3 regions of the Variovorax sp. GW823-FHT04B03 genome follow, and region 3 is predicted to be linked to each of the others. Evidence: predicted binding sites of a transcription regulator. Region 3 holds the regulator's gene; each other region holds the start of a gene.
What was found. The regulator sigma-54, encoded in region 3, starts transcription at its own class of promoters, with help from an activator protein. The targets are predictions, from matches to a motif close to TGGCANGNAANCTGCTTT.

Region 1: a site for sigma-54 is predicted at 1,692-1,709, ahead of glnA (type I glutamate--ammonia ligase). Genes of this name have one in related genera too.
Region 2: a site for sigma-54 is predicted at 1,771-1,788, ahead of nirB (nitrite reductase large subunit NirB). Genes of this name have one in related genera too.

Annotation. Positions count from the first base shown of each region.
Region 1 covers NZ_JBXAIT010000007.1:318,203-321,476, forward strand. The annotation lists gene AC1RAD_RS28335 (hypothetical protein) at 1-83, opposite strand, end outside; gene glnA (type I glutamate--ammonia ligase) at 230-1,645, opposite strand; gene AC1RAD_RS28345 (competence/damage-inducible protein A) at 1,793-2,593, opposite strand; gene AC1RAD_RS28350 (EI24 domain-containing protein) at 2,590-3,274, opposite strand, start outside.
Region 2 covers NZ_JBXAIT010000006.1:22,759-26,032, forward strand. The annotation lists gene nirB (nitrite reductase large subunit NirB) at 1-1,561, opposite strand, end outside; gene AC1RAD_RS24105 (YbaK/EbsC family protein) at 2,011-2,499, shown strand; gene AC1RAD_RS24110 (DUF1289 domain-containing protein) at 2,496-2,765, shown strand; gene AC1RAD_RS24115 (2-hydroxychromene-2-carboxylate isomerase) at 2,762-3,274, shown strand, end outside.
Region 3 covers NZ_JBXAIT010000001.1:391,838-395,111, forward strand. The annotation lists gene lptB (LPS export ABC transporter ATP-binding protein) at 1-431, shown strand, start outside; gene rpoN (RNA polymerase factor sigma-54) at 586-2,175, shown strand; gene AC1RAD_RS01755 (phospholipase D family protein) at 2,186-3,274, shown strand, end outside.

The DNA of each region.
Region 1 (3,274 bases), on a different contig from region 3:
CGCCAGACGCGCTCTTGCGCGAGCGCCGCCGTGGCGGTGGCGAACGAGGCGGCGGCCAGGAAAATCAGGGAGGCAGTCTTCATTTGGATCCGGAGAGGGCGCGACAAACGCGCATTTTGATGCAATTCGGGCCCGCTCACGACAGGGTGTTCCGCACCAAGGAAAAAGGACGGCCGGGGCCGTCCTTTTGTCTTACTTGCCCGCCGGGGCGGGCTCGTTGTGGCGCTTTTTACAGCGAGTAGTACATGTCGAACTCGACGGGGTGCGTCGCCATGCGGAAGCGCGTGACTTCCTGCATCTTGAGGTCGATGTACGCGTCGATGTACGAGTCGGTGAACACGCCGCCCTTGGTCAGGAACGCACGGTCCTTGTCCAGGTGCTCCAGAGCCTGGTCCAGGCTGTGGCAGACGGTCGGGATCAGCGCGTCTTCTTCCGGCGGCAGGTGGTACAGGTCCTTGCTGGCGGCTTCGCCCGGATGGATCTTGTTTTCCACGCCGTCCAGGCCGGCCATCAGCAGCGCGGCAAAGCCCAGGTACGGGTTCATCAGCGGATCGGGGAAGCGCGCTTCGACGCGGCGGCCCTTCGGGTTGGCCACGAACGGGATGCGGATCGAGGCCGAACGGTTCTTGGCCGAGTAGGCCAGCTTCACCGGGGCTTCGAAGCCGGGCACCAGGCGCTTGTAGCTGTTGGTGCCGGGGTTCGTGATGGCGTTCAGGGCACGGGCGTGCTTGATGATGCCGCCGATGTAGTGCAGCGCGAAGTCCGACAGACCTGCGTAGCCGTCGCCGGCGAACAGGTTCTTGCCGTCCTTCCAGACCGACTGGTGCACGTGCATGCCCGAGCCGTTGTCGCCGACGATGGGCTTGGGCATGAAGGTGGCGGTCTTGCCGTAGGCGTGGGCCACGTTGTGGATCACGTACTTCTGCAGCTGGACCCAGTCGGCGCGCTGCACCAGCGTGCTGAAGCGGGTGCCGATTTCGAGCTGGCCGGCGTTGGCCACTTCATGGTGATGCACTTCGACCGGGATGCCCAGCGATTCGAGCACCAGGCTCATTTCCGAGCGCATGTCCTGGAAGCTGTCGACCGGAGGCACCGGGAAGTAGCCGCCCTTGACTGCGGGACGGTGGCCGCTGTTGCCGTGCTCGAACTCCTTGTCGGTGTTCCACGAGGCTTCTTCGGACTCGATCTTCACGAAGCAGCCCGACATGTCGTTCTTCCAGCGCACGCCGTCGAACACGAAGAATTCGGGTTCCGGTCCGAAGTAGGCGGTGTCGCCCAGGCCGGAAGCCTTCATGTACGCCTCGGCGCGCTTGGCGAGCGAGCGCGGGTCGCGCTCGTAGGCCTTGCCGTCGGCCGGGTCGATCACGTCGCAGGTCAGGATCAGCGTCGTTTCTTCGAAGAACGGGTCGATGTTGGCGGTGTTCGGGTCGGGCATGAGCTGCATGTCCGAGGCTTCGATGCCCTTCCAACCGGCGATGGACGAACCGTCGAACGCGTGGCCCGAGGTGAATTTGTCTTCATCGAAGTGCGACACGGGCACGGTCACGTGCTGCTCTTTGCCGCGGGTGTCGGTGAAGCGCAAGTCGACGAACTTGACCTCGTTTTCCTTGACGAGCTTGAGTACATCGGCGACGGTCTTTGCCATCAGTTTCTCCTGAGTTGGATGGTGGTTAGGAATACAGGGACGGGAGGATGCAGTTTCTGTGCCATTGTCACCCCGCCGGATGAGGCCCGGGTGACGGCCCAGGGGCTGCCGGAAAAGGAAAAAATCACCAAATTGGTGCAATGCAAATTAACGCACCAATTCGGGGCCAAGCTTCGCATCGAAAGTGTGCAGGCCTTCGATGAGCTGGCCATAGGCGGCATCGAGCTTCGCGGGGTCGCCCTTGACGCCCAGCTCGATGTGGCGCCCGTACTGCGGGTGATCCACGCTGGGCAGGCTGAACACCTTGATGCCGGCGTGGGCCTGCTCGATGGCCTGCATCAGCGGCGTGAGGGTGGCTTCCATCGCACCGAAAACGATCACGGACTTCTCGGCGATGGCGTTGCGGGTGAACAGATCGGCATAGCGGCTGTCGAGCACCGACTCGATCATCGGCCAGGCCATGACCGGAAAGCCCGGCACGAAATGCACGTGCTCGACGCTGAACCCCGGGATCTTGTTGTACGGGTTGCGGATGATCGACGCGCCCTGCGGAAACACGCCCATGTTCAGGCGGTGGATGTTGTCGGGCCGGTCGGGTTCGTAGGGCACGCCCTGCTCCAGGGCCGTGTCCTGCATGCGCTCGCGGATCAGCGCCTCGGCCTCGGGGTGCAGCGCCAGCGGCACGCGCAGGGCCTGGGCGGCGCACTGGCGGGTGTGGTCGTCGGGCGTGGCGCCGATGCCGCCGGTCGAGAACACGATGTCGCCCGAGGCGAAGGCGCGCATGAGGGCCGCGGTGATCCGCGTGGGCTCGTCGCCCACGTACTCGGCCCAGCCCAGCTGCAGGCCGCGCGCGGCCAGCAGCTCGATGACCTTGGCCATGTGCTTGTCGGCCCGCTTGCCGGAAAGGATCTCGTCGCCGACGACGATGAGACCGAATGCGCGTGTCATGGAGAACTCCATTGAGAAAGAGCGGCCTTGTTGGCCTCGGTGGCTTGCGCCGCCTCGAGCGTCTGCTGTGCGTCGCCGCTGCCGGCCGCGGGCTGCTGCGCCGCGCGTTGGGCGCGCAGCTGGGTCAGGGCGTCGAGGCAGTAGTGCGCGAACCAGAGCGCGGAGAAAGCAAAGACCAGCGTGTAGATCCAGATGGCGATCGGCACCAGCACGAAGAAGGCGGCGGCGAACAGCAGGCCAGAGGCCCACACGATGCTCGGCGCGGCGCCCAGGTAGCCGCACAGCACGCCGATGCACAGCAGCGGCAGCCGGTGGGCGCGCAGCAGCGCGGCGCGTTCCTCGGGGCTGGCGTGCTCGGCCAGCGCGTCGAAGCTCATCACCCGGTAGGTGAGCCAGCCCCAGATCAGCGGCGGCAGGATCAGCACCAGCGGCGGAATGAGCCACAGCGGCATCGACACCACCAGGGCGATCAACGCCAGCACGGTGGCGCCGAGCGAGCGCAGCACGCTGCCGAAGAAGGAGGCGCCCTTCTTCTGTTCGAGCGTGGGAAAGCGCCGTTCGGCCACGAGCTTGGTGAGCGCCGGCGCCATGAAGCCGGCCACGATCAGCAGCGACAGCACCACGATGAGCGGCGTGACGCCGAACACCACCACCAGTGGCGCCAGCGCGGCCGTGACGTCG
Region 2 (3,274 bases), on a different contig from region 3:
TGCAGATGTCGCAGCCCAGGCCCTTTCCATGCTTCGCGAGCAGGTCGGCGAAGCTGCGGATCTCGCCCACGCGGATGAGGTGGTACAGCTCCTGGCGCGAGTAGGGGAAGTGCTCGCACAGGTGGTTGTTCACGGCCATGCCGCGCTTGGCCATTTCCATCTTCATGACCTGCGTGACCAGCGGCACGCAGCCGCCGCAGGTGGCGCCGGCCTGGGTGCAGGCCTTCATCTCGGCGGGCGTGCACACGCCCTGGCCCACGGCTTCGCAGATCTGGCCCTTGGTGACGCTGTTGCACGAGCAGATCTGTGCGGTGTCGGGAAGGGCCTCGACGCCCAGGCCCGGTTTCGCCTTGCCGTCGCTCGACGGCAGGATCAAAAACTCGGGTTCGTCGGGCAGCGCGATGCCGTTGAGCGCCAGCTGCAGCAGCGTGCCGTACTCGCCGGCGTCGCCGACCAGCACCGCGCCCAGCAGCTGCTTGCCGTCTTCGCTGACCACGATCTTCTTGTAGACCTGCTTGCGCTCGTCGATGTACTGGTAGGCGCGCGACTTCGGCGTCTTGCCGTGCGCGTCGCCGATGCTGGCCACGTCGACGCCCATCAGCTTGAGCTTGGTGCTCAGGTCGGCGCCGGTGAAGGCGGCGTCGTCCTGGCCGGCGATGTGGCGCGCGGCCACGCGGGCCATGTCGTAGCCCGGCGCGACGAGGCCGAAGGTCTGTTCGTTCCACGACGCGCATTCGCCGATGGCGTAGACGTTGCGGTCGCTGGTGCGGCAGTGGCTGTCGATCGCCACGCCGCCGCGCGGGCCCACGGCCAGCAGGCTCTGGCGCGCCAGTTCGTCGCGCGGGCGGATGCCGGCGGAGAACACGATCATGTCGGTCTCCAGGTGCGTGCCGTCGGCGAACACCATGCGGTGCCGTGCGCTCGCGCCGTCGACGATCTCCACCGTGTTGCGGCCGGTGTGCACGTGCAGGCCCAGCGCCTCGATGCTGCCGCGCAATGCACGGCCACCGCCTTCGTCGACCTGCACCGCCATCAGGCGCGGTGCGAACTCGACGACGTGCGTTTCCAGGCCCATGTCGCGCAGCGCCTTGGCGCATTCCAGGCCCAGCAGGCCGCCGCCCACCACCACGCCGCTGCGCGATCTGGCGCCGCAGGCCTTCATGGCGTCGAGGTCCTCGATGGTGCGGTAGACAAAGCAGTTCGGCCGGTCGCGGCCCGGCACGGCCGGCACGAAGGGGTTGGAGCCGGTGGCCAGCACCAGCTTGTCGTAGGCGATCACCTCGCCGTCGGCCGTGGTCACGGTGTTGTTGCGCCGCTCGACGGCCACGGCCCGCGCGGCCAGGCGCAGCGTGAAGCCGCTGCGCTCGAAGAAGCCGGGCTCGACCAGCGACAGGTCGTCGGCCGTTTTGCCGGAGAAGTACTCGGACAGGTGCACCCGGTCGTAGGCCGGGCGTGGCTCTTCGCACAGCACGGTGACCTGTGCGTCGGGAATGCCGAGCGTGTGGAGTTGCTCGAGGAACTTGTGGCCGACCATGCCGTGGCCGATGACTGCGATCTTCATTGGGGGTCCTGCACGCAACCGGCCCTGGAAGGCGCCCCCGCAGCCGCTGTCGAACAGACAGCGTCGTTGGGGCCCCCGCGACGGAACGGATGCGAAATGGGTTGGAGCAGACGAACCGGCGGCGGGCGGCCATCGGTGCGCTTGAACCCCGCCGTCGTTAGCGGAGGCATTGCGAACCCGCCGCAGAGGCCGGTGGGTCGCCACCGTGTTCAGCAATAAGCGTGCCGCGCTCAAAAGCCCGTGCGGCGGGCCTCACCGGCCCGTGGCGCACCGAAACCGGACCGGGCGCGACGGGGCACGCACGGGCGTCGTGCGCCGGCGCTCTCCGCATTGGTGCGCCGGGGTGGAGGGGCGGATGCGGGCGGTGGCGTCGGTGCGCGGGGCTTTTCCGTATGCTCGGGGCCTTGCAACGCAGGGCGAACGCCCCCACGAACCCCGAAGAACTTGCCATGTGCGGCTCCGAACTCCATTCCCTCCCTGAAGGTGTCCAGCGCGTCTCCCGCGTGCTGCAGGACGCCGGCCATCCCCATGCACCCCGCATGCTCGACGACGCCTGCCGCACCGCGCAGCAGGCCGCCGACGCGCTCGGCATCTCGGTCGGGCAGATCGCCAAGAGCATCATCTTCCGCCGCAAGAGCGACGAGGCGGCGGTGCTGGTCATCACCTCGGGCGACAAGCGCGTCGACGAGAAGAAGGTCGACGCCATCGTCGGCAAGACCGGCCGCGCCGACGCCGACTTCGTGAAGGCGCGCACCGGCTTCACCATCGGCGGCGTGTCGCCGGTGGGCCATGTGACCAAGCCCGTGGTGCTGATCGACCGCGAGCTGTTCCGCTTCGAGGAGATCTGGGCCGCCGCGGGCCATCCGCACGCGGTGTTCCAGCTGCACCCGAACGATCTCGAGAAGCTCACCGGCGCGCCGGTGGCCGACGTGGTGTGAACTTCGACGAAGCGCATGCGCTCGCCGAGCGCGCCGGGACCGTGCAGCGCATGGACGGCGAGGTGCCTTCGCCGTGCTCGTCGGTGTGCCGCATGGACCGCCTGAGCGGCTTCTGCGAAGGGTGCCTGCGCACCATTCCCGAGATCGCCGGCTGGAGCAAGATGGAAGACGACAGCCGCCGCCAGGTGTGGCGCGCGATCGAACTGCGGGCCCAGGCCGGCATCTGGCGCGTGCCAGAACCCACCACAGGAGACCACGACGCATGAAGCACATCGACTTCTATCTCGATTTCATCTCACCCTACGCGCACCTGGCGTTCGAGCAGCTGCCCGAGGCGCTCGAAGGCCTGAGCGTGAGCGTGGCCTACAAGCCGGTGCTGCTGGGCGCGCTGCTCAAGCACCACGGCCAGCTCGGGCCGGCGGAGATTCCCTCCAAGCGCAGCTGGACCTACCGCCACGTGCTGTGGCTGGGCCAGGCGCACGGCATCCCCATCGAGATGCCGGCCTCGCACCCCTACAACCCGCTGCCGCACCTGCGCCTGGCCGTGGCCACGGGCGACGACGGCAGCATCAGCCGCCTTGCGGCCGAAACCCTCTTTCGCCATGTGTGGCGCGGCGGCGAAGAGGCGGGCGATGCCACGCGGCTGGCCGCGCTCACGGCGCAGCTGCAGCCGAAGCGCGACGTGAACGGCGACGAGAACAAGGCCCTGCTCAAGCGCAACACCGACGAAGCCGTGGCGCAGGGCGTGTTCGGCGTGCCCTGCTACGTGGTCGAC
Region 3 (3,274 bases):
AGCCCGACGCCAACGGCCGCATGATGCCGCTGACCAAGCAGCACACCGAAGAGCGACTGGCCGACCTGCTGGCCGACCTGCGCGTGGACCACCTGCGCGATTCGCCCGCGCTCGCGCTGTCGGGCGGCGAGCGTCGCCGCGTTGAAATTGCACGCGCGCTGGCCACCCAGCCGCGCTTCATCCTGCTGGACGAGCCCTTCGCCGGCATCGACCCGATCGCGGTGATCGAGATCCAGCGGATCATCAGTTTCCTGAAAGAGCGCGGCATCGGCGTGCTCATCACCGACCACAACGTGCGTGAAACGCTGGGCATCTGCGATCACGCGTTCATCATCAGCGACGGGCACGTGCTGGCACAAGGCACACCCTCGGAGATCGTCGACAACGCCGAGGTACGCAGGGTGTACCTGGGCGAGCACTTCCGGATGTGACCGTGCGGCGAGGGTCAAGGATCATCGTGGCCGCCGTCCGCGCGGAGCTTCCTCGCGGGGGCCGCCGCGCACGGCCGCCCGAAGCGGCCGGCCCGCCCCCGGTAGGGGGTTGGCGTAGCGCGAAGCGCGCAGCCTGGGGGGGAGCCATTTCCTCATGAAGCAAGGGCTGTCCCTTCGCGTCTCGCAGCATCTGGCGCTGACGCCACAGCTGCAGCAGTCCATTCGCCTGCTCCAGCTCTCCACGCTCGAACTGAGCCAGGAGGTGGAGCAGATGCTGGACGAGAACCCGTTCCTCGAACGCACCGCGGAAGAAGCGGCGCGCGAGGAGTTCGGGCTGGACACGGCCGACGCGCCGGTGCCGCGCGACGACGCGGGCGAGGGTGAGGCCGAGTTCACGCCGTCCGCCGCCAGCACTTCCTCCACGTCCAGCGACACCAGCACCTCGACCCCCGACACCGACGGCCCCGCCGCCGAGATCGCCGAGCGCGAGCCCGACTGGGAAGGCGACGGCACCGTCGACATGGCGCCCGACGACAGCGAGTGGGGCAGCGACGCGCCCGCGCGCCAGAACAACCTGGGCGACGACGAACGGGCCGATGCCACCGAACTCGCGCGCAGCCAGGAGTCGCTGCAGTCCTTCCTGCACCGCCAGGCGTTGAGCCTGCGGCTCAATGAAAACGACTGCGCCGCGCTGCGCTTCCTGATCGAATCGCTCAACGACGACGGCTACCTCGAAGACTCGCTGCCCGCGCTGGCCTCGGGCCTGGCGGGCGACGACAACGACCAGTTCGACGACCTCGTGCACCACTTCCAGGTGGCGCTGGGCCTGCTGCAGAGCCTGGAGCCGGTGGGCGTCGGCGCGCGCGACCTCGGCGAATGCCTGAGCATCCAGCTGAAGGCGCTCGCCAGCGAAGACGAGACCGAGGCCGAAGCGCTCATCCGCAAGACCGCCATCGCGATCTGCAAGCAGCCCATGGAGCTGCTCGCGCGGCGCGACTTCAAGCGCCTGGCCACGCTCACGCGCACCAACGAAGACCTGGTGCGCTCGGCGCTGCAGATCATTGCGCGGCTCGAACCCAAGCCGGGCCGCCGTTTCGTCGACGTCGAGCGCAACATCGTCATTCCCGACGTGATCGTCACCAAGACCGGGCGCGGCACCAACGTGAAGTTCCGCGTCATGCTCAACCCCGAGGTCATGCCGCGCCTGCGCGTGCACGACATCTACGCCGGCGCGCTCAAGTCGCACAAGGGCGAAGGCAGCCAGGCGCTGTCGCAGCGGCTGCAGGAGGCGCGCTGGTTCATCAAGAACATCCAGCAGCGCTTCGACACCATCCTGCGCGTGAGCAACGCCATCGTCGAGCGGCAGAAGAGCTACTTCGTGCACGGCGAGCTGGCCATGCGCCCGCTGGTGCTGCGCGAGATCGCCGACGAACTGGGCCTGCACGAGTCGACCATCTCGCGCGTGACCACCGCCAAGTACATGGCCACGCCCTTCGGCACGGTCGAGCTGAAGTACTTCTTCGGCTCGGCGCTGGGCACCGAGACCGGCGGCAACGCGTCGAGCACCGCGGTGCGCGCGCTGATCAAGCAGTTCGTGAGTTCCGAGAGCATCAAGAAGCCGCTGTCCGACAGCCAGATCTCCGAGATGCTGAAAGAGCAGGGCATCGAGTGCGCGCGCCGCACCGTCGCCAAGTACCGCGAAGCGCTGCGCATCGCGCCCGCCAACCTGCGCAAAGCCCTGTAGAAGACCGACGATGACGAGCCGCCTGCTGTCGCGTTGTGGGCATTGGGTGGTCGTCATCGCGGCGGCGCTGCTGTTTGCCGGCTGCGCCACGCTGCCCGACGAGGCACCGCGCCCGCCCACCAAGGCCATCGCCGTCTCGGCCGACACCGCGCTCGGCAAGATCGCGCTGGCCTCGCAGCCCGATCCCGACCTCAGCGGCTTTCGCCTGATGCCCGGCGGCGACTTCGCCTTCGACACGCGGCTGCAGCTGGCGCGCCGCGCGCAGCGCACGCTCGACGTGCAGTACTACCAGATCGAGAACGACGAGACCGGCCGCTACCTGCTGCGCACCCTGCGCGATGCGGCCCAGCGCGGGGTGCGCGTGCGCCTGTTGATGGACGACCTGTACACGTCCGGCGAAGACGAACTGCTGCTCGGCCTTGCCGCCACGCCGAACGTGGAGCTGCGCCTGTTCAACCCGTTCCCGGCCGGGCGCGGCAGCCTGCTCAAGCGCTTCACCGCATCGCTGTTCGACTTCAGCCGCGTCAACCGCCGCATGCACAACAAGCTCTTCATCGCCGACGGCGCGATGGCGGTGGCGGGCGGGCGCAACATCGGCAACCAGTACTTCCGCCGCACCACGGGCCCGAACTTCATCGACCTCGACACCTTCGTCACGGGTGCGCTGATCCCGCGCCTGGGCGTGCTGTTCGACCAGTACTGGAACAGCCCGCACGTGCGCCCGATCGGCGCGGTCGTGCACACCGACCTGCCGCGCGAAGAGCTGCAGCGCCGCTTCGACGCCGCCACCGGCCCCGACACCACGCCCCCACCGCCCAGGCCCGCGCCCAACGACCTGCTCGGCTACAGCCCCGTGGCCGACGACCTCGACGCCGGCAAGCTCGGCCTGATCTGGACCACCGCCGAGGCGTATGCCGATTCACCTGACCGCGTGATCGGCAAGACCGCGTCGTATGGCGGCGTGCCGCTGCTCGACGTGGACAGCGTGCGCTACAACGTGGTCGAGCAGATGCGCCGCGCGCGCAGCGAGGTGACGCTGGTCTCGCCCTACCTGATCCCGGGCGCGTCGGGGCTGGAGGTGATGCGCGAGATCCGCGGG